2 regions of the Bacillus sp. C-3-6 genome follow, and region 2 is predicted to be linked to the other one. Evidence: predicted binding sites of a transcription regulator. Region 2 holds the regulator's gene; the other holds the start of a gene.
What was found. Region 2 encodes Rex, which represses fermentation and respiration genes when NADH is low (regulators of the CRP and FNR family bind a similar motif). Its sites were predicted from a motif close to TTGTGAAATATTTCACAA; they were not measured.
Positions count from the first base shown of each region.

Region 1: a site for Rex is predicted at 1,851-1,868, ahead of ACW0JX_RS06695 (formate/nitrite transporter family protein). Genes of this name have one in related genera too.

Region 1 is NZ_CM137247.1:1,298,841-1,306,771, reverse strand. Features, by position in the region: gene ACW0JX_RS06705 (TrkH family potassium uptake protein) at 1-661, shown strand, start outside; yybP-ykoY riboswitch at 700-865, shown strand; gene ACW0JX_RS06700 (TerC family protein) at 956-1,750, shown strand; gene ACW0JX_RS06695 (formate/nitrite transporter family protein) at 1,953-2,804, shown strand; gene ACW0JX_RS06690 (cyclic-phosphate processing receiver domain-containing protein) at 2,832-3,143, opposite strand; gene ACW0JX_RS06685 (prepilin peptidase) at 3,158-3,880, opposite strand; gene ACW0JX_RS06680 (LutC/YkgG family protein) at 3,993-4,703, opposite strand; gene ACW0JX_RS06675 (LutB/LldF family L-lactate oxidation iron-sulfur protein) at 4,703-6,124, opposite strand; gene ACW0JX_RS06670 ((Fe-S)-binding protein) at 6,141-6,860, opposite strand; gene ACW0JX_RS06665 (FadR/GntR family transcriptional regulator) at 7,029-7,718, opposite strand.
Region 2 is NZ_CM137247.1:249,864-257,794, forward strand. Features, by position in the region: gene tsaB (tRNA (adenosine(37)-N6)-threonylcarbamoyltransferase complex dimerization subunit type 1 TsaB) at 1-418, shown strand, start outside; gene rimI (ribosomal protein S18-alanine N-acetyltransferase) at 433-876, shown strand; gene tsaD (tRNA (adenosine(37)-N6)-threonylcarbamoyltransferase complex transferase subunit TsaD) at 876-1,892, shown strand; gene ACW0JX_RS01480 (ABC-F family ATP-binding cassette domain-containing protein) at 2,379-4,313, opposite strand; gene ACW0JX_RS01485 (redox-sensing transcriptional repressor Rex) at 4,500-5,129, shown strand; gene ACW0JX_RS01490 (YdiK family protein) at 5,159-5,350, opposite strand; gene ACW0JX_RS01495 (CPBP family intramembrane glutamic endopeptidase) at 5,347-6,096, opposite strand; gene groES (co-chaperone GroES) at 6,487-6,771, shown strand; gene groL (chaperonin GroEL) at 6,810-7,931, shown strand, end outside.

The DNA of each region.
Region 1 (7,931 bases), 1.0 Mb from region 2:
ACATTCAAAACTTATGCTCACTTCTACTCTAATCGTCAACATTATTTCTACCCTTTTTATTTTTATATTCGAGTTCCATAACTCCCTTTCTATGAGAGGTTTTACCCCATTTGAAGAAGGAATGGCCTCTTATTTTCAAGCAATTTCAACACGAACTGCCGGGTTTAATACTGTTGATATTTCTACATTGTCAAAACCTTCCCTCCTATTAATGATGCTCCTTATGTTTATTGGTGCTGGTAGTGCTTCAACGGGTGGTGGGATTAAGTTAACAACATTTTTAATCATATTTTTTGGCGTATTTAAATTTTTACAAGAACAAGAGGATATTGTCGTATTTAAAAAATCCATTAAAAATACTCTCATTGTCAAATCATTAACCATTACTATTATTTCCATTTCATTTATCTTTTTTGCTATTTTAATTTTGAGTATTACTGAGCGAGTTCCTCTATTGATGAGTGCTTTCGAAGTATTTTCAGCATTCGGCACTGTTGGCCTCAGTATGAACTTAACACCCCACTTAACTATAATCGGAAAAGCTATTATTATCTTTATGATGTTTTTTGGGAAAATGGGTCCTTTAACATTGGCTTTTTCATTTGCTCGTAAAAAGAACCGGAAAATAAAATATCCTAATGAAGATATTTTAACAGGTTGACAACCGTATCAATTATCCATATAATGAGAATACAATAACATATCTCCAAAGGGGAGTAGCGTCCAAGAATATTTCTTGGAAACAAAGTCGTCATTACGTAGAACTTAGTTCTTCCGGCTTTGTTGGCATTTTTATTACATATGTCTAGCAAGACCTTTGCCTATTAACGGCAGAGGTCTTTTTTGCATTCATTTCCAAATTCTTCCAAAGTTAATAGGCAGGAGTATGGGGAAACTAAATAGTGGGGAAATTCTTCACTTATTTAGAACTTATAGAGATGAGAGGAGAATGTACATGGATGTATCATTATTATTGGAGTATGGTTGGGTATTACTCATCCTAATTGCACTTGAAGGGATTTTAGCGGCTGATAACGCTCTTGTTCTTGCAATTATGGTAAAACATTTACCAGAAGAAAAACGAAAGAAAGCACTATTTTACGGATTAGCGGGGGCATTTGTTTTCCGATTTGGATCGTTATTTATGATTTCGTTCTTAGTCGATGTATGGCAAGTGCAAGCAATCGGTGCCATCTACCTTATGTTTATCGCTGGTAATCACTTATTTAAAACATATGTGAAAAAGAATACAGATGAAGAAACAGAAGAAAAAGAAGCAAAGAAAAAACAAGAGAACTTCTGGTGGACTGTATTTAAAGTTGAAGTTGCTGATATCGCCTTCGCAGTTGATTCAATTTTAGCTGCGGTTGCACTAGCAATGACTTTACCAAAAACAGGATTAGGTACAATTGGTAGTCTAGATACTGGGCAATTCGTTGTTATCTTTGTAGGTGGACTTATCGGATTAATCATTATGCGATTTGCAGCAACTGCATTCGTACAAATCTTAAAACGTAAACCAGGACTTGAAACTGCAGCATTCTTAATTGTAGGTTGGGTTGGTGTGAAGCTAGCAGTTTATACATTAGCACACCCTGCATTAAATGTAATTCCACATTCATTCCCAGAATCCACTCCGTGGAAGCTTACATTCTGGATTGTATTAGTCGGAATCGCAGTTGGTGGTTGGTTCTTCTCAAAAGAAGTAGAAGTAAAAGTAGAAAAGAATTTAGACGAAAAAGCGCTGTAATTACAGCGCTTTTTCTTTTTCCTTTCTTCCTCTCAATGTCCAGAAAAAATTCCATTATACTACCTTTTGTAAACGTTTTCTTAACGTATGTATGTCCTTTTTGTGAAACATTGCACAAACTTATTGAAAGTGAGAACAATTCCATGTACTTTATTCATATAAGGAGTATTTATAGAAGATTTACTAAAGGAGCGTATTACTCATGCTAGAACAAGGACTAGATTATGTTGTCAAACTGGCTAAAAGCAAAAAGAAAATGCTAGATACAAACCCAATGCAATATTTCATTCGTGCTGCACTTGCGGGTATTTATATCGGTTTTATTATTGTACTATGTTTTAAATTAGGTAACTTTTTTCACATTGCAGATTCACCAGCAACTTATTTAGCTACTTCTATGTTTTTCGGGATTGCTCTCGTACTTATTATATATGGCGGTGCTGAATTGTTTACTGGAAACACAATGTACTTTACTGTAGCAACTTTAAGAAAAGAAACAACGATTTCTGATACACTTCGTAACTGGGTTGCTTGTTATGCAGGTAACTTAGCCGGCGCGTTATTCTTTGCCTTACTATTTTACGCAACTGGAATTTTTGAAGCAATTGATCACGGTCACTTAATGAATAAAGTCGTTGAAGGAAAGATGAACACACCTACAATGCAGTTATTCTTTAAAGCCATTTTATGTAACTGGCTCGTATGTCTTGCTTGCTTCTTACCATCTCAGGTTAAAGGCGACACGGCAAAAATAATGGTCATGATGCTACTTGTTTTCACATTCTTCTTATCTGGTTACGAACATAGTATTGCAAACTTGTCACTCTTTGCTTTATCTTTAGTTTCACCACATCCTGAGACAATTTCTTTTTCAGGTGCTATTCATAACTTAATTCCTGTTACAATCGGTAACATTATTGGCGGATCAGTATTTGTCGGTATGGTATACCACTACTTAACAAAAAAAACACCTGAAATTCAACAGGAAGAAACTGAAATCGCAGCAGCTCAACAAGAAGAGATTATTCCTTTACAAGCACATATGAAACATTAAAAACTCCAAAGTTTTACTTTGGAGTTTTTAGCTTCCCACGTATTTAACAACAAGGTGAGGATTAATTTCTCCTTCTTCCTTTCCCTTATCCATTCTCTGTTTCATCTTGTGCATACCGATGACATCATTCGTATGAAGGTGAATTTCATTTACATATAACCCCTCTGTACAAAAAGCTTCTACAAAATCCAGTCCATTTTTTGCTCCCCACCCCATATTAAAATCAAGGGAAAGAATATTCACATCATAATCCCGAACCATTTGCAAAGCACATTCTACTGTAGTTGCGGGCACATACCCGAACGGGCAACTTCTTTGATCATCCATATATACGTTCATTTTCTATTCCCTCTCTAATTTGAATATGCGGCCAATACATAACATATTGCCCCAAGACTAATAAAAGGACCAAATGGAATTGGTTTTCGTACTTCTATACGTTTTAATACGATACCCACCCCAAAGAAACAAAGACTGAAACAAGATGCTAAAAATAAAATGATAAAAACGCCTTTCACTCCTACTATAAACCCAAGTAACGAAAGTAGTTTTATATCACCTCCGCCAAGCCCTTCTGGATATATCTTTTGCATGCAATATAACAAAATGAATATAACACCACTACCAACTATACTATCTGTCCAAGTAACTAATTGTACAAAAACACTTTCAAGAATGAGTAACACGGCAAACGAAATTAAAATACAATCAGGAATTAACATATATAAGTAATCTGTAACTGAAATAATAAGAAGTAGCGAAAAAAGGGATAAAATGATAATAAGCTCTCGTTCTATTCCAATCATATACACGGTAAGAAGAAATATACTTCCTGTTATACATTCAAATGCTACATACATAATTGGAATTTTCCTCTTACAATTCGTACAACAGCCTCTTTGTATATAAAATGAAATGATGGGGATTAGTTCTTTTGGCCTTAGCACATATTTGCAATAATAACAATGTGAACGCGGGGTAATAATAGACGCACCTAATGGAACCCTCATCGCAACTAGCATAAAAAAAGAACCAAACACCATCCCTGCTAACAGTGCATATAAATAAGTGAACATCCCTTCCTCTCCTTTCCCAAAAAACATAGCAAAAAAAGGAGAGAACTTCTACTTCATATTATCCTTTATTCTACTAAAAAGCAGGCCATTTTCTGGCCTGCTTTCCCCTCTTTTATACGATGAAATATACTGCTTTTAATGGTCCATGTACTCCGACAACAAGATTCATCTCAATGTCAGCCGAGTTACTTGGCCCTGTAATAAAGTTAATACAAGATGCCGCTGTCTCCCCATTTTCTACGCGTAAGTTCATATCCTGAACTGCTTGTGTAATACGAGGCACAAGTGTTTCACGTGGAATAATAGCAAAATATACAGTCGGTAAAAAGTGTAAAGAACGTCCTTGCCCTTTATGACTTTGTACAACAATTGTACCAGATTCAGCTAATGTATAATCACTAAATGCAATACCAATATTCGCTTTTTCAGCTAAACGCATATTTTCGTCTTTTCTCTCTGGATCCCATACGTTTACTTCAACGTCTCGCTTTGGAAGTTCTTCTTTAAATAAAGATGTTAAACCATATGCATCAAAACGCTCATCTGCTGATAATAAAATAGGTCCACCGCCGTTTTCCATGATTACTTTTTGAAGGTCTTCACCTAATCGGTCATTTGTCGTTTCTACTACAGTTGTATGAATGTTTGTACATTGCTTTTTAAACACTTCTAGTAATTCTTCTTGTGAACAATCTTTTAACGTTTCTATATTCACATTACTTTTCCATACTGGTCGCTCTACACCTTCTGTTTTACGCGCGCGCCCAAGTTCTTTTGCAATGTTATCTAGAAAGGCATCACGGTTTTGAATTAATCCTGTCATTATTTATCCCCGCCTTTCTTATGATCTTTATACCAATCACGGAATCGCTCTTTACTTGGAGCTGGGAATTCCCGAATATCCGTCCAGTTTTTAAGTGGTCCAACACCTTTTGATACACGATTACCAGATGTAAATGGACTCATTGCCGCTGGTGCCATTTTTGATCCCATTTTATATAAAGCAGCTGAAGAAGCACCCATACTAAACATTTTCATCGCTAGTTTTTCTGCAAGTGGTGCACGACCTTCTTGCTCAACAATAACTTGACGATGTTTTAATAATAAATCATGCAATGGAATTTTTACTGGACAAGCTTCTGTACATGCTCCGCATAAACTAGATGCATAAGGAAGCTCTTTGTAATCATCATATCCACCTAGAAGCGGTGTTAATACCGCACCGATTGGTCCTGAGTAAATCGATCCATATGAATGTCCACCAACGTGACGATATACAGGACATACATTAACACAAGCAGCGCAACGAATACATTGTAATACTGAACGGAATTCAGATCCCAGAATTTGAGAGCGACCATTATCAACAACAACTAAATGGAATTCTTCAGGTCCATCAACTTCCTCTTCTTGAATTGGTCCTGCTACTGTTACATAACTTGTTAATTTTTGACCTACTGCACTACGACATAGTAAACCAACTAAAACATCTAATTCTTCCATTGTCGGAACCATACGTTCCATACCCATTACCGCAATTTGTGTTTTCGGAATTGACATAACAAGATCTGCATTACCTTCATTCGTTACTAAACAAAGAGAGCCAGTATTTGCAACAGCAAAATTACAACCAGTTACACCAATTTCTGCATCCATAAATTTCTCACGAAGTTGTTTACGAACAAACTTTGTCATTTCATACGGGTCATCAGAATTTTCATAGCCTAGCTTTTCTTTAAATACATCGCGAATTTGCGTTCTATTTTTATGAAGTGCAGGTGCAATAATATGTGAAGGTGGATCGTTATCTACTTGCAAGATATACTCTCCTAAGTCACTCTCTAACACTTCACAGCCAATCTCTTCAAGCGCATGATTCATACTGATTTCTTCTGTTACCATCGACTTTGATTTTACTACTTTTTTCGCTTGTTTCTTTTTGGCAACGTCTTGAATATACTTTGCTGCTTCCTCTTTCGTCTTCGCAAAGTACACGTGTCCGCCTCTTTTTGATACATTTTCACTTAACTGCATTAAATAATAATCAAGATTTTCTAACGTATGTTGACGAATTTGTTCACCTAGTTCTCGCCACTCTTCCCAGTTTCCTAATTCATCTGCGGCTTTTAAGCGATTCGTATATAAACGCGTTTGTGCAGAAGAAACTGCTCCGCGCATAAACGAATCTTGAATTCCATCACCAACGCGATCATTAAATTTTTTCTCACTGATTTTCATAGACATAGCTTATGTTCCCCCTTCATGAGCGACTATTCAGTACCTCAGCAATATGCATTACTTTTACTTCTTTTCCTAAACGCTCAATACGTCCGCCAATGTTTAACAAACACCCACAATCTGCACCGATTAAATAATCTGCACCTGTTTCCATTACACTATCTACTTTTTCGTCTACCATTTGCTCAGAAATTGGAGTCATCTTAACTGAAAACGTTCCCCCAAACCCGCAACAATTTTGCACGTTTGGTAAATCTCTCACAGTTAATCCTTTTACATTTGATAATAAAATTCCTGGTGCTTCTTTTATTCCGAGCATACGTGTCATATGACATGATTTATGAATAGTAGCTATCCCTGGTAAACTTGCACCAACATCTGTAACTTTTAAAACATCTACAATAAACTGTGTAAATTCATAGGTTTTATCAGCAACTTTTTGTGCACGTTTAGCCCACTTTGGATCATCTTTGAAAACATGCGGATACTCATGAAACATTGTCGCACACGAACCAGATGGCGTAACGATATATTCTGCATCTTCGAAAGTTTCAATCATATGTTTCATCGCCTCTTTTGCTGCTTCTACATGGCCACTATTATAAGCAGGCTGGCCACAACAAACTTGTGCTTCTGGAAATTCAATTTCACAACCTAAACGCTCCAACACTTCAACTGTTGCTTTGCCGACATTTGTTTCGAACATATCGACTAAACAAGTAACAAATAAAGTAACTTTCATAACTATTACTCCCCCTTTTTACAACTTCGCCAACAAACATATGGTCATCAGATGACTGAGTAGAGAAGAAATAGGCTCAACCATGGCCTATCCTCTCCCTCTTCTAAAGAAAACGCTTACTTAATCTTTCTCTATTTTATCAGAAAATTAAATTTTTAAAAGATTAAATTACGAATTTATATCGTTTTTACCTGTGACAATATGTTCTACATTTGTTAAATGATCTAGCATTGCTTGCTGCGCTAATTCTACATCTTGTTTTAACACCGCATCATATATAACTTGATGCTCTTCTATAAGTCGTTCTGATGTCGTTTGTTCACCATATAAAATAATGCGTCTTGATTCACCAATCGTTTCAGCAATCATCTCTGAAACATGATTCATGAGTTCAAGCAAAATGTTATTATGCGAAGACTCTGCAATTCCCATATGGAATTGAAAATCGGCTTTTTCGCCAGCCTTTTCATCTCCAATGCTCTTTGCCATTTCATCTAACCAATGTTTCATATTTTGTAAATTATCTTCCGTACGTTTTGCCGCCGCTACTCGAACTGCCCCCACTTCAAGCACCTTTCGTACTTCTAATAAATTCAAAATATCTTCTTTCTTCATTAATAATCTATTGTTTAATGATTTCGTTAATGAAGAAGAATCGAAGTTCTTCACATATGTACCTTCTCCTTGTTTCATCTCAATTAAGCCCATCGCTCTTAGCGCACTTAGCGCTTCACGAACAGCAGATCTACCAACTTGAAACTGCTCAGCTAATTGATGCACAGGGAGTAGTTTGTCACCAGGTTTTAACGTACCATTTTTAATCATTGTTAAAATAGCTTCAGATACTTCTTCGTAAATTTTTTTCGGTTTAATAGATTTGTACTCCAGTTAAATCACCTCAGTATCTTCCAAACAACAATTGAAACGATTTATAAGAACTTTGCATCATAACTATTTTAGACCGAATTGATAAGAAGTACAAATGTTTTGTTCATAAAATAGTCAAATTTTCGATATTTATTACATATTAATTTATATTTTTACGTATAAAGTGAAACTTTAATCAGTAGG
Region 2 (7,931 bases):
TGTATCAAGTTTAGAGGTAGTAGCTGCAAACGGTGCTAACTTTAATGGATTAATTTGTCCTTTATTTGATGGAAGACGTGGGCAAATCTATACTGGATTATATACATATGAAGGAGAGCAGTTAACTTCAATAGAAGAAGACCGAATTATTCTTATTGTGGACTGGTTGCAAATGTTAAAAGATAAAGGACAGCCTGTTTTATTTATCGGTAATGATGTTAAATTGCATAAAGAAATAATTATAGAACATTTAGGTGATCAAGCTGTATTCGCTCCTTTTACTAAAAATAATCCAAGACCAAGTGAGCTAGCATTCTTAGGGTTACAAAAAGAAGAACAAGATGTGCATACGTTTGTTCCGAGCTATCTTCGTTTAGCTGAAGCTGAAACAAAGTGGTTAGAAAGTCAAAACAAGTAGGGGCCTTGCAGAAGATGGATATGATATTTAGAAAGATGGAACTTGATGATATTGCTCAAATTGTAGCTATTGAAGAAGTGTCTTTTTCAACTCCTTGGACTGCAGATGCCTTTCACCGTGAATTAACGATGAATGAACATGCACATTATATTGTGTTAGAAAAAGATGGTCGTGTAATCGGATATTGTGGATTGTGGATAATTATTGATGAATCACATATAACAAATATAGCTATTTTGCCAGAATACCGAGGTCAAAAATTAGGAGATGCCTTATTGAAAGCAGTTATTTCAGAAGCGAAAGAACTAGGGGTAAAAACAATGACGCTTGAAGTACGTGTATCAAATGAAGTAGCAAAGCAGTTGTACAAAAAATATGGATTTCAAAATGGTGGAATTCGTAAACGATACTATGCAGACAATCAGGAAGATGGTCTTGTAATGTGGGTGAATATATAATGGAAAAAAATACGATTATACTTGGGATTGAAACAAGCTGTGATGAAACAGCGGTAGCGGTTGTTAAAAATGGAACGGAAATTATTGCGAATGTCGTTGCATCACAAATCGAAAGTCATAAACGTTTTGGCGGGGTTGTACCAGAGATTGCATCCCGTCATCATGTAGAAGAAATTACAGTTGTGTTAGAAGAAGCTTTAAAAGAAGCAAACATCACATTTGATGATATTGATGCAATTGCTGTAACAGAAGGGCCTGGTTTAGTAGGAGCACTTCTAATTGGGGTAAATGCAGCGAAGGCAGTAGCTTTTGCACATGATATTCCGCTAGTCGGTGTTCATCATATTGCTGGTCATATTTATGCGAACCGTTTAGTAAAAGAAGTTCAATTCCCGCTATTATCACTTGTTGTATCTGGTGGGCATACAGAACTTGTTTATATGAAAGAACATGGTTCATTTGAAGTAATTGGTGAAACGCGAGATGATGCAGCTGGAGAAGCGTATGATAAAGTAGCTCGTACGTTATCTATGCCATATCCAGGTGGTCCTCATATTGATCGTCTTGCACATGAAGGAGAACCAACAATTGATTTGCCTCGTGCATGGCTAGAACCGGATTCATATGATTTTAGCTTTAGTGGATTGAAATCAGCAGTTATCAACACTGTGCATAACGCGAAACAACGTGGTATAGAAATTAAACCAGAAGATTTAGCGGCAAGTTTCCAAGAAAGTGTAATAGATGTACTTGTAACGAAAGCAGCTCGTGCAGCAGAGGCTTATAATGTAAAGCAATTACTTCTTGCTGGTGGAGTAGCTGCTAATAAAGGACTTCGTGCGCGATTAGAAGAAGAATTTGCACAAAAAGAAAACATTGAACTAATTATTCCACCGCTATCTTTATGCACAGATAATGCAGCAATGATTGCAGCGGCAGGGACAATTGCGTATGAACAAGGCAAGCGTGCAACGTTAGCCTTAAATGCGAATCCAGGATTAGATATTGAAGCATAGTTATGCACATAATTAACCACAGCTTGTGGATAAAACCCATATTATCTGTTGATAATGTGGGTTTTGTTGTGTATATAAAGTGTTGATATCTTTTTTGTTAGTTGTGGGTAATGTGGAAAAGTTGTTTTGATAGCTATTTTATAAAGGTGGATATGTGTATAAGTTTGTGGATAAACTAGATGAAGTCTGACCTTTGAATATATTGTTTTTTGGGAAATAAAAAGTAAGAAGATATCCCTGAAAAACATTTTGAAATATCCTTCTATTATAGAGGGTGCTGATGTTGTCAATCCTTGTCGGTAAATCGATATTTCGTGTCGAATCGTTTATATATATATAGGGTTACGATAGATGTATTTGAAAAATGGTTGATATATTCCGAGTTACCATTGATATATTCAAAAAATTATTTATGTACTTAAAGAAAAAAGATGTCACATAGTCAAAAATCATGACTGATGAGACATCTTCCTTATTTAAATACTCTTATACATGTAGCTCTTCCCACTCTGCCATACACGTTTCAAGTTGTTCTTGTAGCGTTTGTTTTTTAGTTGTAATTTCACTCGCTTTTTCATAATCTGCATATATTTCTGGTAAGCAAAGTTGATCTTCTAACGTAGCAATTTCTTCTTCTAAGTTTACGATGTTTTGTTCTAGTTCTTCAATTTTTCGAGTGCGTTGACGTTCTAATTGTTTACGCTCTTTTTCTTCGAGATAATTTAATTTTTCTTGAGCTACAGTTTTTTGAACAGGTGCCTGATTTTCTTGCTGTTCTTGTTGTTCAAATGCTGCGCGTTCAATCATTTCATTTTTCTTCTCCACATAGTAATCGTAATCCCCTAAATATTCCTGTGCACCTTCTGTTGATAACTCAACCACAGTCGTTGTTACACGGTTAATAAAGTAGCGGTCATGTGAGACAAATAGAAGAGTCCCTGGATAATCAATTAAAGCATTCTCTAAAATCTCTTTACTATTTAAATCAAGGTGGTTCGTAGGCTCATCCAGAATTAATAAATTTGACTTTTGCATCATAAGTTTCGCAAGAGCTAATCGAGCTTTTTGTCCACCACTAAGGGAAGATACTGGTTTCAGTACATCATCTCCTGTAAATAAAAAGTTCCCGAGTATAGTACGGATTTCTTTTTCAGGTTGCAGTGGATATTCATCCCATAGTTCATTTAAAACCCGTTTAGAAGATGTTAAGTTTGCTTGTTCTTGATCATAATAACCAACAGATACATTTGATCCGAAAGAAACATCGCCATTTAATAGTGGTAACTTATTCACAATAGATTTTAATAATGTGGATTTCCCAATTCCGTTTGGACCAACTAAAGCAACACTATCTCCGCGAGTTAAGCGCATAGTTACGTTTTCAATTATAGGGTCCTCATCATAGCCAATGGTTGCATCCTTTACTTGTAAAACATCATTTCCACTTTGCTTTTCAATATCGAAGTGGAATGATGCTGACTTAGAATCCCCTAATGGTCTCGTTAATAATTCCATTCTGTCTAGTTGTTTACGGCGACTTTGAGCACGTTTCGTTGTAGAGGCGCGAGCTATATTCTTTTGAACGAAGTCCTCAAGTTTTGCGATTTCATCTTGTTGTTTTTCGTAACGTTTCATTTCTTGCTCATATAATGCTGATTTTAAGTCTAAATATTTACTGTAGTTACCAACAAATCGTCTGCTTTCTTTATTCGAAATTTCATATACTTGTGTAACGAGTTTGTCTAAGAAATAACGGTCATGTGAAACGATTAATATTGCGCCAGGATAACCTTGTAAATATTGCTCAAGCCATGTTAATGTTTCGATGTCTAAATGGTTTGTAGGCTCGTCCAAAATAAGTAAGTCTGGTTTTGTTAATAATAATTTCCCAAGAGCTAATCTTGTTTTTTGCCCACCGCTTAAAGTAGAAATCGTCGTCTGGTGCGTTTCAACTGGGAAGCCAAGGCCGCTTAAAATGGAGCGAATATCCGCTTCATATTGATATCCACCTTGATCTTTATAATTGAGTTGCAATTGGTCATAATCAGCTAACAATCTTTCATATATAGCTTCGTTTGAAAAGTTTTCTTCTTTTCCCATTTCTTGCTCAAGCCTTCGAAGTTTTGTCTCCATTTGCTGTAAGTGGGTAAAGACGGTTAGCATTTCATCCCAAATTGTTAAAGACGTTTCTAGGCCGGTATTTTGAGCTAAATACCCGATTGAGACATCTTTCGGTTTTATAATTTCGCCACCATCATGTGATAACTCACCAGCGATAATTTTTAATAATGTAGATTTTCCAGCTCCATTCCTTCCAACTAATGCGATACGATCTTTTGTTTGTACTTCCAATTTTATGTTTGCAAGAATTGTTTCTGCACCGTATAATTTCGAAAGTCCATTTACTTGTAATAAAATCAATGTTTTCACCTCAAATAATTTCTTAACTTTGCCATGTTTATATTTCTCAATCATACTAAAAATAGTGTATAGTTTAAAATAAGAGAGAATACTTCTTCTCTTTATTATACAAGGAATTTAATGAGTGCTAAACTTCTGTATTTGATTAAAGTATATGAATAAAGATAGGAAGAGAGGAGAGGTTATATGGATCAGCAAAAGATTCCACAAGCCACTGCTAAAAGATTGCCTCTATACTATCGATTTATCCAAAACTTATCTCTTTCTGGTAAGCAGCGTGTTTCATCGGCCGAATTGAGTGAAGCGGTAAAAGTAGATTCCGCAACAATACGAAGAGATTTTTCGTATTTTGGAGCGTTAGGGAAAAAGGGATATGGATATAACGTAAATTATTTATTATCATTTTTCCGCGAAACACTTGATCAAGATGATATAACGCGTGTAGCACTTATTGGAGTAGGTAATTTAGGGACCGCTTTCTTACATTATAATTTCACGAAAAACAATAATACAAAAATTGAAATGGCATTTGATGTTAGTGAAGAGAAAGTTGGAACAGAAATCGGGGGCATTCCTGTATACCATTTAGATGAATTAGAAGAGAGATTATCAAATGATATACAAGTGGCAATATTAACAGTACCGGCTACAGTAGCACAAGCTGTAGCAGATAGATTAGCTGAAACGAGCGTGCATGGTATTTTGAATTTCACACCAGCACGATTAAACGTATCAGAGAATATTAGAATTCATCATATTGATTTAGCTGTAGAGTTACAAACATTAGTTTACTTTTTGAAAAACTATCCACAATAAAACGCAGAGGAAGCGACCTCTGCGTTTTATTATTGTTTCTTCTTTGTGAATTTAACTAATATAAGGCGAAGTGCCAAATTAAAATCAATTGTTGCCATAACTGCAAATAGTATTGTCCACACATTCCAGATTGTATCTGTTACGTTCGTAATGGCGAAGCGTGTAAAGATACATCCAAGAAGGAAGTATAGTGCAGCCATGAACAATGGTGAGTTTCTCATACAAAAAATCCTCCGATAAAGCCTTGCATTTTTTCAGCTTCTTTAATCATTTCTTGAATTTGCTCATTGCTCATAAAAATTTGCCCAATAGCGACTAATGTATTCATCGCAACATGAGCTGCAATCGGAACGATAATACGCTTCGTCTTCACATATAAGAAGGCGAATACGAGCCCCATAGCAGTGTATACCAATAAGTGAGTAAAATCAAAATGGATTGCTGCAAATACAAGCGAACTAATGATAGCTGCAATAAAGAAGTTAAACTTCTTATAAAGTGTACCAAATAAAATTTTTCTAAATACGATTTCTTCCAAGATAGGTCCGATTATAGATACGACAATAAGGAACCAAGGTGTCGTTCTTGCAATTTCCATCAGTTTCATTGTATTTTCTGAACCTTGTTTAATTCCTAGCAGCTGCATCTCGATCATACCGGCAACTATTTGTGAAAAGAAAGCCAAGAAGAAGCCGATGAAAATCCATCCAATAGTAGCTGGAACAGAAGAGCGCATTGCATCTAAATGCCTGTCACGAATGTCTGTTCTAAGTAACCAAAGTACGATACATAATGCAACAAAGAAGCTAATAATTGCCCAGTGTCCCGTTATGATTTGTCCTTTTTCCTCCATGGTAAATCCTCTATTATCATAGAGTCCTGTTTTTAGGAGAAGTGGTAATCCAACAATTCCAGATAACTGCATTAAAATGTATGTAACGATAATCCACCAGTATTGTTTCTTCAAATAGTTTAACCATCCTTTCTAACTCTAGTGTATGAGATGAGGTAGGATAACATGTAAATATGTTATCTACGATATAAACTTTCATTCGAATTATGATTTTTTTGTAAATCCGTATTTGAAATTAAAGTAGGAGACAGGAAAAAGTTGTACGTTTAGCGAAAACAACTTAGGGTGTCTTTCATATTGTAACATACGAGTAGGGGAAACAACGATTCATATAGTAAAGGCAGTATTCTATATAGAAAGTTTATATAGTAATTTGCGAAAAAATTATGATTTTTTTACTTGCAAAAGAAATTGAGATTATTTATTATTATAAGTGTGTTAGCACTCGGATGACTTGAGTGCTAATAAATAAAATTTACATACAAAATGAGGAGGTTATTGTTCATGCTAAAGCCATTAGGTGATCGCGTTGTAATTGAGCTTGTTCAAGCAGAAGAAAAAACAGCAAGTGGTATTGTATTACCAGATACTGCAAAAGAAAAACCACAAGAGGGTAAAGTTGTTGCAGTAGGTACTGGTCGAGTGCTTGAAAATGGTGAGCGTGTTGCTTTAGAGGTAGCAGCAGGTGATCTTATCATCTTCTCAAAATATGCAGGTACTGAAGTGAAATATGAAGGTACAGACTACTTGATTTTACGTGAAAGTGACATTTTAGCAGTTATCGGTTAATTATATAAATCTTAAAAAATCCAAGGGGGTCAATTATTATGGCAAAAGATATTAAATTTAGTGAAGAAGCACGTCGTTCGATGCTTCGCGGTGTCGACACTCTTGCAAACGCAGTAAAAGTAACACTTGGACCAAAAGGTCGTAACGTTGTACTTGAGAAAAAATTTGGTTCACCACTTATTACAAATGATGGTGTAACAATCGCAAAAGAAATCGAATTAGAAGATGCATTCGAAAACATGGGTGCGAAATTAGTAGCAGAAGTTGCTAGCAAAACAAATGATGTAGCTGGTGACGGAACAACAACTGCAACTGTATTAGCGCAAGCTATGATTCGTGAAGGTCTTAAAAACGTAACAGCTGGTGCTAACCCAATGGGTCTTCGTAAAGGTATCGAAAAAGCTGTTACTGCTGCAATTGAAGAATTAAAAACGATTTCTAAACCAATCGAAGGCAAATCTTCTATCGCACAAGTAGCTGCTATTTCTGCAGCTGACGAAGAAGTAGGTCAATTAATCGCTGAAGCAATGGAGCGCGTTGGTAACGACGGCGTTATTACTTTAGAAGAGTCTAAAGGATTCACAACAGAATTAGACGTAGTAGAAGGTATGCAATTTGATCGTGGATATGCATCCCCTTACATGATTACTGATTCTGATAAAATGGAAGCAGTTCTTGATAACCCATACATCTTAATTACTGACAAAAAGATTTCTAACATTCAAGAAATCTTACCAGTATTAGAGCAAGTGGTACAACAAGGTAAACCACTTCTTATCATTGCTGAAGATGTAGAAGGCGAAGCTTTAGCTACATTAGTAGTGAACAAACTTCGTGGTACATTCAATGTAGTAGCTGTTAAAGCTCCTGGATTTGGTGACCGTCGTAAAGCAATGCTAGAAGATATCGCAATCTTAACTGGTGGCGAAGTAATCACTGAAGAATTAGGTCGTGACTTAAAATCTGCTACAGTTGAATCTTTAGGACGCGCTGGTAAAGTTGTTGTTACAAAAGAAAACACAACTGTAGTTGAAGGTATTGGAAATACAGAGCAAATCGCAGCTCGCATCGGTCAAATTCGTGCGCAATTAGAAGAAACAACTTCTGAATTCGATCGTGAAAAATTACAAGAGCGTCTTGCGAAACTTGCAGGTGGCGTA